3 regions of the Bacillus kalamii genome follow, and region 2 is predicted to be linked to each of the others. Evidence: a T-box and tRNA genes for the amino acid it is inferred to sense, from the RefSeq annotation. Region 2 holds a T-box; the other regions hold tRNA genes.
What was found. A T-box is a leader RNA that pairs with one kind of tRNA and senses whether it is charged. The one in region 2 lies ahead of proS (proline--tRNA ligase), so its partner is inferred to be a tRNA-Pro.
Positions count from the first base shown of each region.

Region 1: it encodes a tRNA-Pro, which carries the amino acid that the T-box ahead of proS (proline--tRNA ligase) is inferred to sense. The anticodon was not compared.
Region 3: it encodes a tRNA-Pro, which carries the amino acid that the T-box ahead of proS (proline--tRNA ligase) is inferred to sense. The anticodon was not compared.

Region 1 covers NZ_JBDFMI010000006.1:444,247-447,486, reverse strand. Annotated here, with positions in the region: rRNA gene ABC357_RS19970 (23S ribosomal RNA) at 1-207, shown strand, start outside; rRNA gene rrf (5S ribosomal RNA) at 272-387, shown strand; tRNA gene ABC357_RS19960 (tRNA-Glu) at 430-504, shown strand; tRNA gene ABC357_RS19955 (tRNA-Val) at 521-596, shown strand; tRNA gene ABC357_RS19950 (tRNA-Thr) at 613-688, shown strand; tRNA gene ABC357_RS19945 (tRNA-Lys) at 695-770, shown strand; tRNA gene ABC357_RS19940 (tRNA-Leu) at 778-862, shown strand; tRNA gene ABC357_RS19935 (tRNA-Gly) at 866-940, shown strand; tRNA gene ABC357_RS19930 (tRNA-Arg) at 954-1,030, shown strand; tRNA gene ABC357_RS19925 (tRNA-Pro) at 1,036-1,112, shown strand; tRNA gene ABC357_RS19920 (tRNA-Ala) at 1,125-1,200, shown strand; tRNA gene ABC357_RS19915 (tRNA-Ser) at 1,216-1,308, shown strand; tRNA gene ABC357_RS19910 (tRNA-Asp) at 1,324-1,399, shown strand; tRNA gene ABC357_RS19905 (tRNA-Tyr) at 1,541-1,624, shown strand; tRNA gene ABC357_RS19900 (tRNA-Trp) at 1,638-1,711, shown strand; tRNA gene ABC357_RS19895 (tRNA-His) at 1,724-1,799, shown strand; tRNA gene ABC357_RS19890 (tRNA-Gln) at 1,819-1,893, shown strand; tRNA gene ABC357_RS19885 (tRNA-Gly) at 1,899-1,972, shown strand; tRNA gene ABC357_RS19880 (tRNA-Ile) at 1,982-2,058, shown strand; tRNA gene ABC357_RS19875 (tRNA-Asn) at 2,080-2,154, shown strand; tRNA gene ABC357_RS19870 (tRNA-Arg) at 2,185-2,258, shown strand; gene ABC357_RS19865 (undecaprenyldiphospho-muramoylpentapeptide beta-N-acetylglucosaminyltransferase) at 2,408-3,240, shown strand, end outside.
Region 2 covers NZ_JBDFMI010000001.1:2,887,933-2,891,172, reverse strand. Annotated here, with positions in the region: gene ABC357_RS14365 (YitT family protein) at 1-356, shown strand, start outside; gene proS (proline--tRNA ligase) at 474-1,904, opposite strand; T-box leader at 1,950-2,154, opposite strand; gene ABC357_RS14355 (hypothetical protein) at 2,400-2,552, opposite strand; gene ABC357_RS14350 (Cof-type HAD-IIB family hydrolase) at 2,666-3,240, opposite strand, start outside.
Region 3 covers NZ_JBDFMI010000001.1:348,651-351,890, forward strand. Annotated here, with positions in the region: rRNA gene ABC357_RS01780 (23S ribosomal RNA) at 1-955, shown strand, start outside; rRNA gene rrf (5S ribosomal RNA) at 1,197-1,312, shown strand; tRNA gene ABC357_RS01790 (tRNA-Val) at 1,323-1,398, shown strand; tRNA gene ABC357_RS01795 (tRNA-Thr) at 1,406-1,481, shown strand; tRNA gene ABC357_RS01800 (tRNA-Lys) at 1,488-1,563, shown strand; tRNA gene ABC357_RS01805 (tRNA-Leu) at 1,571-1,655, shown strand; tRNA gene ABC357_RS01810 (tRNA-Gly) at 1,659-1,733, shown strand; tRNA gene ABC357_RS01815 (tRNA-Leu) at 1,746-1,834, shown strand; tRNA gene ABC357_RS01820 (tRNA-Arg) at 1,859-1,935, shown strand; tRNA gene ABC357_RS01825 (tRNA-Pro) at 1,941-2,017, shown strand; tRNA gene ABC357_RS01830 (tRNA-Ala) at 2,031-2,106, shown strand; tRNA gene ABC357_RS01835 (tRNA-Met) at 2,136-2,212, shown strand; tRNA gene ABC357_RS01840 (tRNA-Ile) at 2,219-2,295, shown strand; tRNA gene ABC357_RS01845 (tRNA-Ser) at 2,313-2,405, shown strand; tRNA gene ABC357_RS01850 (tRNA-Met) at 2,436-2,509, shown strand; tRNA gene ABC357_RS01855 (tRNA-Asp) at 2,517-2,592, shown strand; tRNA gene ABC357_RS01860 (tRNA-Phe) at 2,678-2,753, shown strand; tRNA gene ABC357_RS01865 (tRNA-His) at 2,771-2,846, shown strand; tRNA gene ABC357_RS01870 (tRNA-Gly) at 2,854-2,927, shown strand; tRNA gene ABC357_RS01875 (tRNA-Ile) at 2,934-3,010, shown strand; tRNA gene ABC357_RS01880 (tRNA-Asn) at 3,012-3,086, shown strand; tRNA gene ABC357_RS01885 (tRNA-Ser) at 3,099-3,189, shown strand; tRNA gene ABC357_RS01890 (tRNA-Glu) at 3,194-3,240, shown strand, end outside.

The DNA.
Region 1 (3,240 bases), on a different contig from region 2:
GTTGTCTTGCCAAAGGCATCGCTGGGTAGCTATGTGCGGACGGGATAAGTGCTGAAAGCATCTAAGCATGAAGCCCCCCTCAAGATGAGATTTCCCATAGCGTCAAGCTAGTAAGACCCCTGAGAGATGATCAGGTTGATAGGTTCGAGATGGAAGTGTGGCGACACATGGAGTTGACGGATACTAATCGGTCGAGGACTTAACCAAATTGTTGTTTGATTTACTTTTGACTCTGTTATCTAGTTTTGAAGGAATAACATTCCTTTATATGTCTGGTAATGATGGCGAAGAGGCCACACCCGTTCCCATTCCGAACACGGAAGTTAAGCTCTTCAGCGCCGATGGTAGTTGGGGGTTTCCCCCTGTGAGAGTAGGACGTTGCCAGGCAAACCCCAACAGGGGTATTTATTTTGGTTTTTATACAAAATAGGCCCGTTGGTCAAGCGGTTAAGACACCGCCCTTTCACGGCGGTAACACGGGTTCGAATCCCGTACGGGTCACCATTTCGATTATCATACTGGAGGATTAGCTCAGCTGGGAGAGCATCTGCCTTACAAGCAGAGGGTCGGCGGTTCGATCCCGTCATCCTCCACCATATTTTCTTTAATAATGCCGGTGTAGCTCAGTTGGTAGAGCAACTGACTTGTAATCAGTAGGTCGGGGGTTCGACTCCTCTTGCCGGCACCATTTGAAGAGCCATTAGCTCAGTTGGTAGAGCATCTGACTTTTAATCAGAGGGTCGAAGGTTCGAATCCTTCATGGCTCACCATTTATATGCGGGTGTGGCGGAATTGGCAGACGCACCAGACTTAGGATCTGGCGCCTTACGGCGTGGGGGTTCAAGTCCCTTCACCCGCACCATTTGCGGAAGTAGTTCAGTGGTAGAATACAACCTTGCCAAGGTTGGGGTCGCGGGTTCGAATCCCGTCTTCCGCTCCATACTCATTTATATGCGCCCGTAGCTCAATTGGATAGAGCGTCTGACTACGGATCAGAAGGTTATGGGTTCGACTCCTTTCGGGCGCGCCATATTTCGGGAAGTAGCTCAGCTTGGTAGAGCACTTGGTTTGGGACCAAGGGGTCGCAGGTTCGAATCCTGTCTTCCCGACCATTCATTATATTTGGGGCCTTAGCTCAGCTGGGAGAGCGCCTGCCTTGCACGCAGGAGGTCAGCGGTTCGATCCCGCTAGGCTCCACCATTCCATTTATCATACGGAGGTATACCCAAGTCCGGCTGAAGGGATCGGTCTTGAAAACCGACAGGGGCTTAACGGCTCGCGGGGGTTCGAATCCCTCTACCTCCTCCATTTTTTTTGAATAGTGGTCCCGTGGTGTAGCGGTTAACATGCCTGCCTGTCACGCAGGAGATCGCGGGTTCGATTCCCGTCGGGACCGCCATTTAATTAAATTTCCAGTTTGATTTTTGCTATGGATAACGAATCGCAGCAGATCGATAGGGAAAGAGCAACAGCTTTAACCTGATAAATCGATTCATTTCCAAGCATCATTCTTCAATGTTGCTTATTTTTTATATTATACGGAGGGGTAGCGAAGTGGCTAAACGCGGCGGACTGTAAATCCGCTCCTTCGGGTTCGGCAGTTCGAATCTGCCCCCCTCCACCATTTGTCCTTTCATAGGGGCATAGTTTAAAGGTAGAACTACGGTCTCCAAAACCGTCAGTGTGGGTTCAATTCCTACTGCCCCTGCCAATTCTTATTATGGCGGCTGTGGCGAAGTGGTTAACGCATCGGATTGTGGTTCCGACATTCGTGGGTTCGATTCCCATCAGCCGCCCCATTTTTTATAACTCTATTATTGGGCTATAGCCAAGCGGTAAGGCAACGGATTTTGATTCCGTCATGCGAAGGTTCGAATCCTTCTAGCCCAGCCATTTTTGCGGGTGTAGTTTAGTGGTAAAACCTCAGCCTTCCAAGCTGATGATGAGGGTTCGATTCCCTTCACCCGCTCCAAATATGAATGGGCCTATAGCTCAGCTGGTTAGAGCGCACGCCTGATAAGCGTGAGGTCGGTGGTTCGAGTCCACTTAGGCCCACCATTACATACATTATTTTATTGTTCCGCAGTAGCTCAGTGGTAGAGCATTCGGCTGTTAACCGAACGGTCGTAGGTTCGAGTCCTACCTGCGGAGCCATTTTTTTATCTGTACTTTACATATTGTCATGCGCCTTTAGCTCAGCTGGATAGAGCAACGGCCTTCTAAGCCGTCGGTCAGAGGTTCGAATCCTCTAAGGCGCGTAAAAAACTAATCTCAAACAAATGAGATTAGTTTTTTTTATGCACATATCTACTTCTTCAATTTTTCATGTCCTTTTTCTTTGTAGCATGTGAGGGTGCTGTTCCCATATAATGTATAGTAAGATGTCGAGGACTAAGGGAGAATAGATGTGAAAAAGAGAATTGTATTTACAGGCGGGGGTTCTGCCGGGCATGTTACTCCGAATATAGCGATTATGGATGAGCTGGATAAACAGGAATGGGAAATCAGCTATATCGGTTCGAAAAGAGGCATAGAAAAAGAGCTTATGTCCCATGCAAATGTCCCCTATTATGGAATCAGCAGCGGAAAGCAGAGAAGGTATGTCTCTAGGGAAAATGTGACAGATCTTTTCAAAATAGTTAAAGGATGTGTGGAGGCACGCAGGCAGTTAAAAAAGCTTAAGCCCGCCCTTGTTTTTTCAAAGGGAGGTTTCGTATCTGTCCCGGTGGTCGTTGCAGCTAAATCTCTGCGTATTCCTGTCTATCTGCATGAAAGTGATATGACCCCTGGACTTGCTAATAAAATTGCCAAACGGTTTGCCACGACTATTTTTACATCATTCGAGGAAACGAGCCTATATTTCCCTGTTCAAAAAACGTTGGTAACAGGTTCGCCTATACGGAAAGAACTGTTATTAGGATCAAAGGAAAAGGCAAGGAGGCAGTGGGAATTAGATGGTAAGCGCCCTGTCCTGACTATTGTGGGAGGGAGCCTAGGGTCCAAGTCTATTAATGAAGCAGTGAGAGGGACATTGAATGTATTGTCCCGCCGATACTCGATTATACATATATGCGGTAAAAATAACATAGACAATCACTTCTTGTCTGCACCTAATTACTTGCAATTCGAGTATGTGCAGGAGGGTCTAGCCGATCTATTGGCTGCAACAGATCTAGTGGTCACAAGAGGCGGATCCAATGCTTTATTTGAGTTTCTGGCTTTGAATATCCCTATGCTCAT
Region 2 (3,240 bases):
TCTTATGTGCTGGTTATTTGTATGGAGCAGAGAAATCGTTGTATACCCTTGTAGCATTATATGCATCTACCCGTGTAGTTGATGCAATCCATACCCGGCATGAAAAGCTGACTGTATTTATCATTACGAAGAAATCTGTGGAATTGAAGAATGCTATTCATGCAAAGTTGGTACGCGGTATTACAATGCTGCCGGCTAAAGGGGCATTTACGGGTGAAGAAAAAGAGATGATGATGATGGTTATTACACGATATGAGCTGTATGACCTTGAACATATCATACAGGAAGTCGATCCGAAGGCCTTTGTAAACATTGTAGAGACGACCAATGTAGTAGGCTTTTTTCGGAAAGATTAGAAATAAGCTTGGAGGGTTCCAAATGAAAAGTGGATCCCTCCGGCCTATTTTTTTTGCCTTTTTAAGAGAGTCCCGCCTTAAGCTGGTCGGGGATAAACGGTCCCGTCCGCTTTTGTATTAATAAGCTTTTGCCCAGTATACTAGGATTTCGGCGGTTTTTTGGCAGCATACGCATTTTCCTGGCTTCGCTTGTTCGTCGAAAGGAATGCAGCGGGAAGTTGCACCTGTTTTTTCTTTTATCTCTTCTTCACATTCTTTGCTGCCGCACCATAGAGCTTTGATGAAGCCGGTTTTCTCATCAAGGATTTGTTTCATGCCCTCTATATTTTCTGCGGCATTTGTTTTATTGTCGCGATGTTTTTTTGCTTTCTGATAAAGGTTTTTTTGGATATCTTCCAGTGTTTTTTCGATGGTTGATTCCATATCGGATAAATTAATTGTTTGTTTTTCGCCTGTATCCCTTCTAACCAGCACAGCCTGATTGGATTCTATGTCCCGCGGCCCGATTTCCAGGCGCAATGGAATTCCCTTCATTTCATATTCGTTGAATTTCCATCCTGGTTTCTTGTCACTGGCATCAATGCCTGTACGGTACGATTTTTTCAATCTTTCATGGAGGTCATAGGCAAAATCCAGAACGCCTTCTTTATGCTGGGCAATCGGGATGATCATGAGCTGTGTAGGGGCAATGCGTGGCGGTACAACCAAGCCTCTATCATCTCCATGCACCATGATCATAGCTCCGATGATACGGGTAGTGAATCCCCAGGAAGTTTGCTGGACATATTGCAATTGTCCGTCCCGGTCTGTAAATTGGATGCCGAACGCTTTGGCAAATCCGTTCCCGAGATGGTGTGAAGTAGCTGATTGCAGGGCTTTTCCGTCATGCATAAGACTCTCAATCGTATACGTATATTTGGCGCCCGCAAATTTTTCTTTGTCCGTTTTTTTTCCTTTGATTACAGGAATTGCGAGGACATCTTCACACATGGATGCATAGACTTCGAGCATTTTGACCGTTTCTTCTTGTGCATCTTCATCGGTTTCGTGGCATGTATGCCCTTCCTGCCAAAGAAACTCCAATGTTCGTAAGAAAGGGCGTGTTGTCTTTTCCCAGCGGACTACGTTTGCCCATTGATTGTACAATTTTGGGAGGTCGCGATAGGAATGGATGATGTTTTTATAGTGTTCACCGAAAAGAACTTCTGAAGTAGGGCGTACACAAAGCCGCTCTGCTAATTTTTCTTCTCCCCCATGAGTCACCCAGGCAACTTCCGGAGCGAAACCTTCGATATGGTCTTTCTCCTTCTGCAGAAGGCTCTCAGGTATGAACAGTGGCATATACACATTTTCATGGCCAGTATCCTTGATTTTTTTATCAAGGGCATCCTTAATGTTTTCCCAAATCGCATAGCCATATGGCCGAATGATCATACTTCCGCGGACGCTTGAATAATCAACTAAGTCTGCTTTTTTGACCACATCTGTATACCACTGGGCAAAGTTGTCTTCCATAGCAGTAATTTCTTTCACAAATTGTTTTGCCATAATTGCACCTCATCCATATAGGGTAAAAAAAAAAACCGGCAATCGAATAGGGACCGATATATCGGCGGTACCACCCTATTTCGAAGCCAAGCTTCACACTCTTATCTATTAACGGCGATTAACCGCTGCCCGATTTTGCGGACAGAACTCAGAGGCAGGTTCCGATGCGGGCCACTGAAAGCTTTCAGCGATTTGCTTTCTCTCTGGAAATGGCTTTATACATTGTACTGATCCTCGTCGACGTTTCCTGAATAATTGATTTTTTTGAATTATATAGTGCAGTACGGCTGATGTCAACTAAATGGTAAAAAAAGAACAGCCTATCCATTAGGTAGGCTGTTCTATTGCGGGGAAAGCTGTTAGCTTTGATGTGCCTCTTTTAGCCTGATGTTCCACGCTCCAGACCATCCTGAATAACGGAAGCCATGAACTCTTGTGAAGGGGAAGCATTTTCTTGGCTTTCTGAAGTACGGACTAGTTACAATTTGCTCTGCATTAATTGCAGCAATCCGTACCTGAATGGCAGCTGCATGATTTTCTTTCTTCTGCTTCCGCTAAGGTCATGCGGTACGGGAATTTTTCATCATGCTTGGAAACAGCGTCTTTACTTTGCTGGAAAAAACGTTTTGATTTTGTGCTTTTGCCCATTAGTAAACCCCTCGCTATCTAAGCTATTGGCATCGCATATGGATGCACTTTTAGTATAAGCCGATACACCTCATAGGATACTGGCAATGATTGCTGAACTTTCCTCAAGGGCATTAGGATAGTTTACGGTCGGGGATATTGAATTTTTCCTGTAGAAACAGGCCGATTCCGTCTTCTTCGTTGCTCAGAGTTATGGTATCGGCAATATTCTTCACTGCATCGATCCCATTTCCCATCGCTACACCTGTCCCTGCATATTCCAGCATTTCCAGGTCATTGTCTTCGTCACCGAATGCAACAATCCGATCTTTTGGAATAGCCAGAAAATCTGCTACTTTTTGGATGCCGACTGCCTTGTTGAGACCAGATTTGACAATTTCGATCACATGGAAAGGATCTGCCCAGCGGCGGTGGTCAATTACTTCAGCATGAACATCGGACAGATGTTTACGGATGCTATGTACATCATGTTCTTCTGTATGGATGAGCATGCTTGTCGGTGAGGCCTGGAGAAAGCTGCGAAGATCGCCATAAGTGATGTTCGGGTTTCCAAATTGGAAAAGATCGATCATTTTCTCATCATGGTAATGAAAAAAAACATCATCTCTCACTTCCGCAATAATATTGTGGAGAGGAAAGTCTTCGCAAGCTTCCACGATATCTTTCGCCACTGATAAATCCAATGGGC
Region 3 (3,240 bases), 2.5 Mb from region 2:
TCGGGTAAGTTCCGACCCGCACGAAAGGCGTAACGATCTGGGCACTGTCTCAACGAGAGACTCGGTGAAATTATAGTACCTGTGAAGATGCAGGTTACCCGCGACAGGACGGAAAGACCCCGTGGAGCTTTACTGCAGCCTGATATTGAATTTTGGTACAGCTTGTACAGGATAGGTAGGAGCCTTTGAAGCCGGAGCGCTAGCTTCGGTGGAGGCGTCGGTGGGATACTACCCTGGTTGTATTGAAATTCTAACCCGCACCCCTTATCGGGGTGGGAGACAGTGTCAGGCGGGCAGTTTGACTGGGGCGGTCGCCTCCTAAAATGTAACGGAGGCGCCCAAAGGTTCCCTCAGAATGGTTGGAAATCATTCGTAGAGTGCAAAGGCATAAGGGAGCTTGACTGCGAGACCTACAAGTCGAGCAGGGACGAAAGTCGGGCTTAGTGATCCGGTGGTTCCGCATGGAAGGGCCATCGCTCAACGGATAAAAGCTACCCCGGGGATAACAGGCTTATCTCCCCCAAGAGTCCACATCGACGGGGAGGTTTGGCACCTCGATGTCGGCTCATCGCATCCTGGGGCTGTAGTCGGTCCCAAGGGTTGGGCTGTTCGCCCATTAAAGCGGTACGCGAGCTGGGTTCAGAACGTCGTGAGACAGTTCGGTCCCTATCCGTCGCGGGCGTAGGAAATTTGAGAGGAGCTGTCCTTAGTACGAGAGGACCGGGATGGACGCACCTCTGGTGTACCAGTTGTCTTGCCAAAGGCATCGCTGGGTAGCTATGTGCGGACGGGATAAGTGCTGAAAGCATCTAAGCATGAAGCCCCCCTCAAGATGAGATTTCCCATAGCGTCAAGCTAGTAAGACCCCTGAGAGATGATCAGGTTGATAGGTTCGAGATGGAAGTGTGGCGACACATGGAGTTGACGGATACTAATCGGTCGAGGACTTAACCAAAAAGAAAGGCGAAGGCGACTGTTCAGCTTTGACAGGCGTTGGAGGGCCGGCTCATCAAAATCCCGCTTTTGGATTTGAAGTGACGGACCGAAACGACCGAAAAGCTAGGAGCCGTAGCTGGACATAGAAAAGTTACATGTGTTTGAATGCCTCTGTTATCTAGTTTTGAAGGAATAAATATAAATTTGTTCTTGAAATTATTTGAAAGACTGTATATAATAATATTTGTCTCAAATAAATGTCTGGTAATGATGGCGAAGAGGCCACACCCGTTCCCATTCCGAACACGGAAGTTAAGCTCTTCAGCGCCGATGGTAGTTGGGGGTTTCCCCCTGCGAGAGTAGGACGTTGCCAGGCATACAAAAATGGAGGATTAGCTCAGCTGGGAGAGCATCTGCCTTACAAGCAGAGGGTCGGCGGTTCGATCCCGTCATCCTCCACCATAACAATGCCGGTGTAGCTCAGTTGGTAGAGCAACTGACTTGTAATCAGTAGGTCGGGGGTTCGACTCCTCTTGCCGGCACCATTTGAAGAGCCATTAGCTCAGTTGGTAGAGCATCTGACTTTTAATCAGAGGGTCGAAGGTTCGAATCCTTCATGGCTCACCATTTATATGCGGGTGTGGCGGAATTGGCAGACGCACCAGACTTAGGATCTGGCGCCTTACGGCGTGGGGGTTCAAGTCCCTTCACCCGCACCATTTGCGGAAGTAGTTCAGTGGTAGAATACAACCTTGCCAAGGTTGGGGTCGCGGGTTCGAATCCCGTCTTCCGCTCCAAAGAGTTCCAAAGCCGGGGTGGCGGAACTGGCAGACGCACAGGACTTAAAATCCTGCGGTAGGTGACTACCGTACCGGTTCGATTCCGGTCCTCGGCACCATTTATTATATTATATGTGAAATATGCGCCCGTAGCTCAATTGGATAGAGCGTCTGACTACGGATCAGAAGGTTATGGGTTCGACTCCTTTCGGGCGCGCCATATTTCGGGAAGTAGCTCAGCTTGGTAGAGCACTTGGTTTGGGACCAAGGGGTCGCAGGTTCGAATCCTGTCTTCCCGACCATTACATATTAATTGGGGCCTTAGCTCAGCTGGGAGAGCGCCTGCCTTGCACGCAGGAGGTCAGCGGTTCGATCCCGCTAGGCTCCACCATTTAATATTATATAATCCTTATCTATTTTGGCGGTGTAGCTCAGCTGGCTAGAGCGTACGGTTCATACCCGTGAGGTCGGGGGTTCGATCCCCTCCGCCGCTACCAAAATAAGGACCTTTAGCTCAGCTGGTTAGAGCAGACGGCTCATAACCGTCCGGTCGTAGGTTCGAGTCCTACAAGGTCCACCATATTATTTCTTTTATGCGGAGGTATACCCAAGTTCGGCTGAAGGGATCGGTCTTGAAAACCGACAGGGGCTTAACGGCTCGCGGGGGTTCGAATCCCTCTACCTCCTCCATTTTTTAAAAGAAATCAACATTATTACCGTCGCGGGGTGGAGCAGTCTGGTAGCTCGTCGGGCTCATAACCCGAAGGTCGCAGGTTCAAATCCTGTCCCCGCAATCAGAAAGGTCCCGTGGTGTAGCGGTTAACATGCCTGCCTGTCACGCAGGAGATCGCGGGTTCGATTCCCGTCGGGACCGCCATTCTTACATGGTAGAATGGCAAATCCTTCTACATACTAGATGAAGGATGCTGAAATCTGCTCATGCAGATCCTTAATATACTAATGGCTCAGTAGCTCAGTCGGTAGAGCAAAGGACTGAAAATCCTTGTGTCGGCGGTTCGATTCCGTCCTGAGCCACCATATTTTTAAATATAACGGCGATTGTGGCGAAGTGGTTAACGCATCGGATTGTGGTTCCGACATTCGTGGGTTCGATTCCCATCAGTCGCCCCATATATATGCGGGTGTAGTTTAGTGGTAAAACCTCAGCCTTCCAAGCTGATGATGAGGGTTCGATTCCCTTCACCCGCTCCAAAGAATGGGCCTATAGCTCAGCTGGTTAGAGCGCACGCCTGATAAGCGTGAGGTCGGTGGTTCGAGTCCACTTAGGCCCACCATTCCGCAGTAGCTCAGTGGTAGAGCACTCGGCTGTTAACCGAGCGGTCGTAGGTTCGAATCCTACCTGCGGAGCCATTTTTATATTGTGGGGAAGTACTCAAGAGGCTGAAGAGGCGCCCCTGCTAAGGGTGTAGGTCGCGTAAGCGGCGCGAGGGTTCAAATCCCTCCTTCTCCGCCATATTGGCCCGTTGGTCAAGCGGTTAAGACACCGCCCTTTCACGGCGGTAAC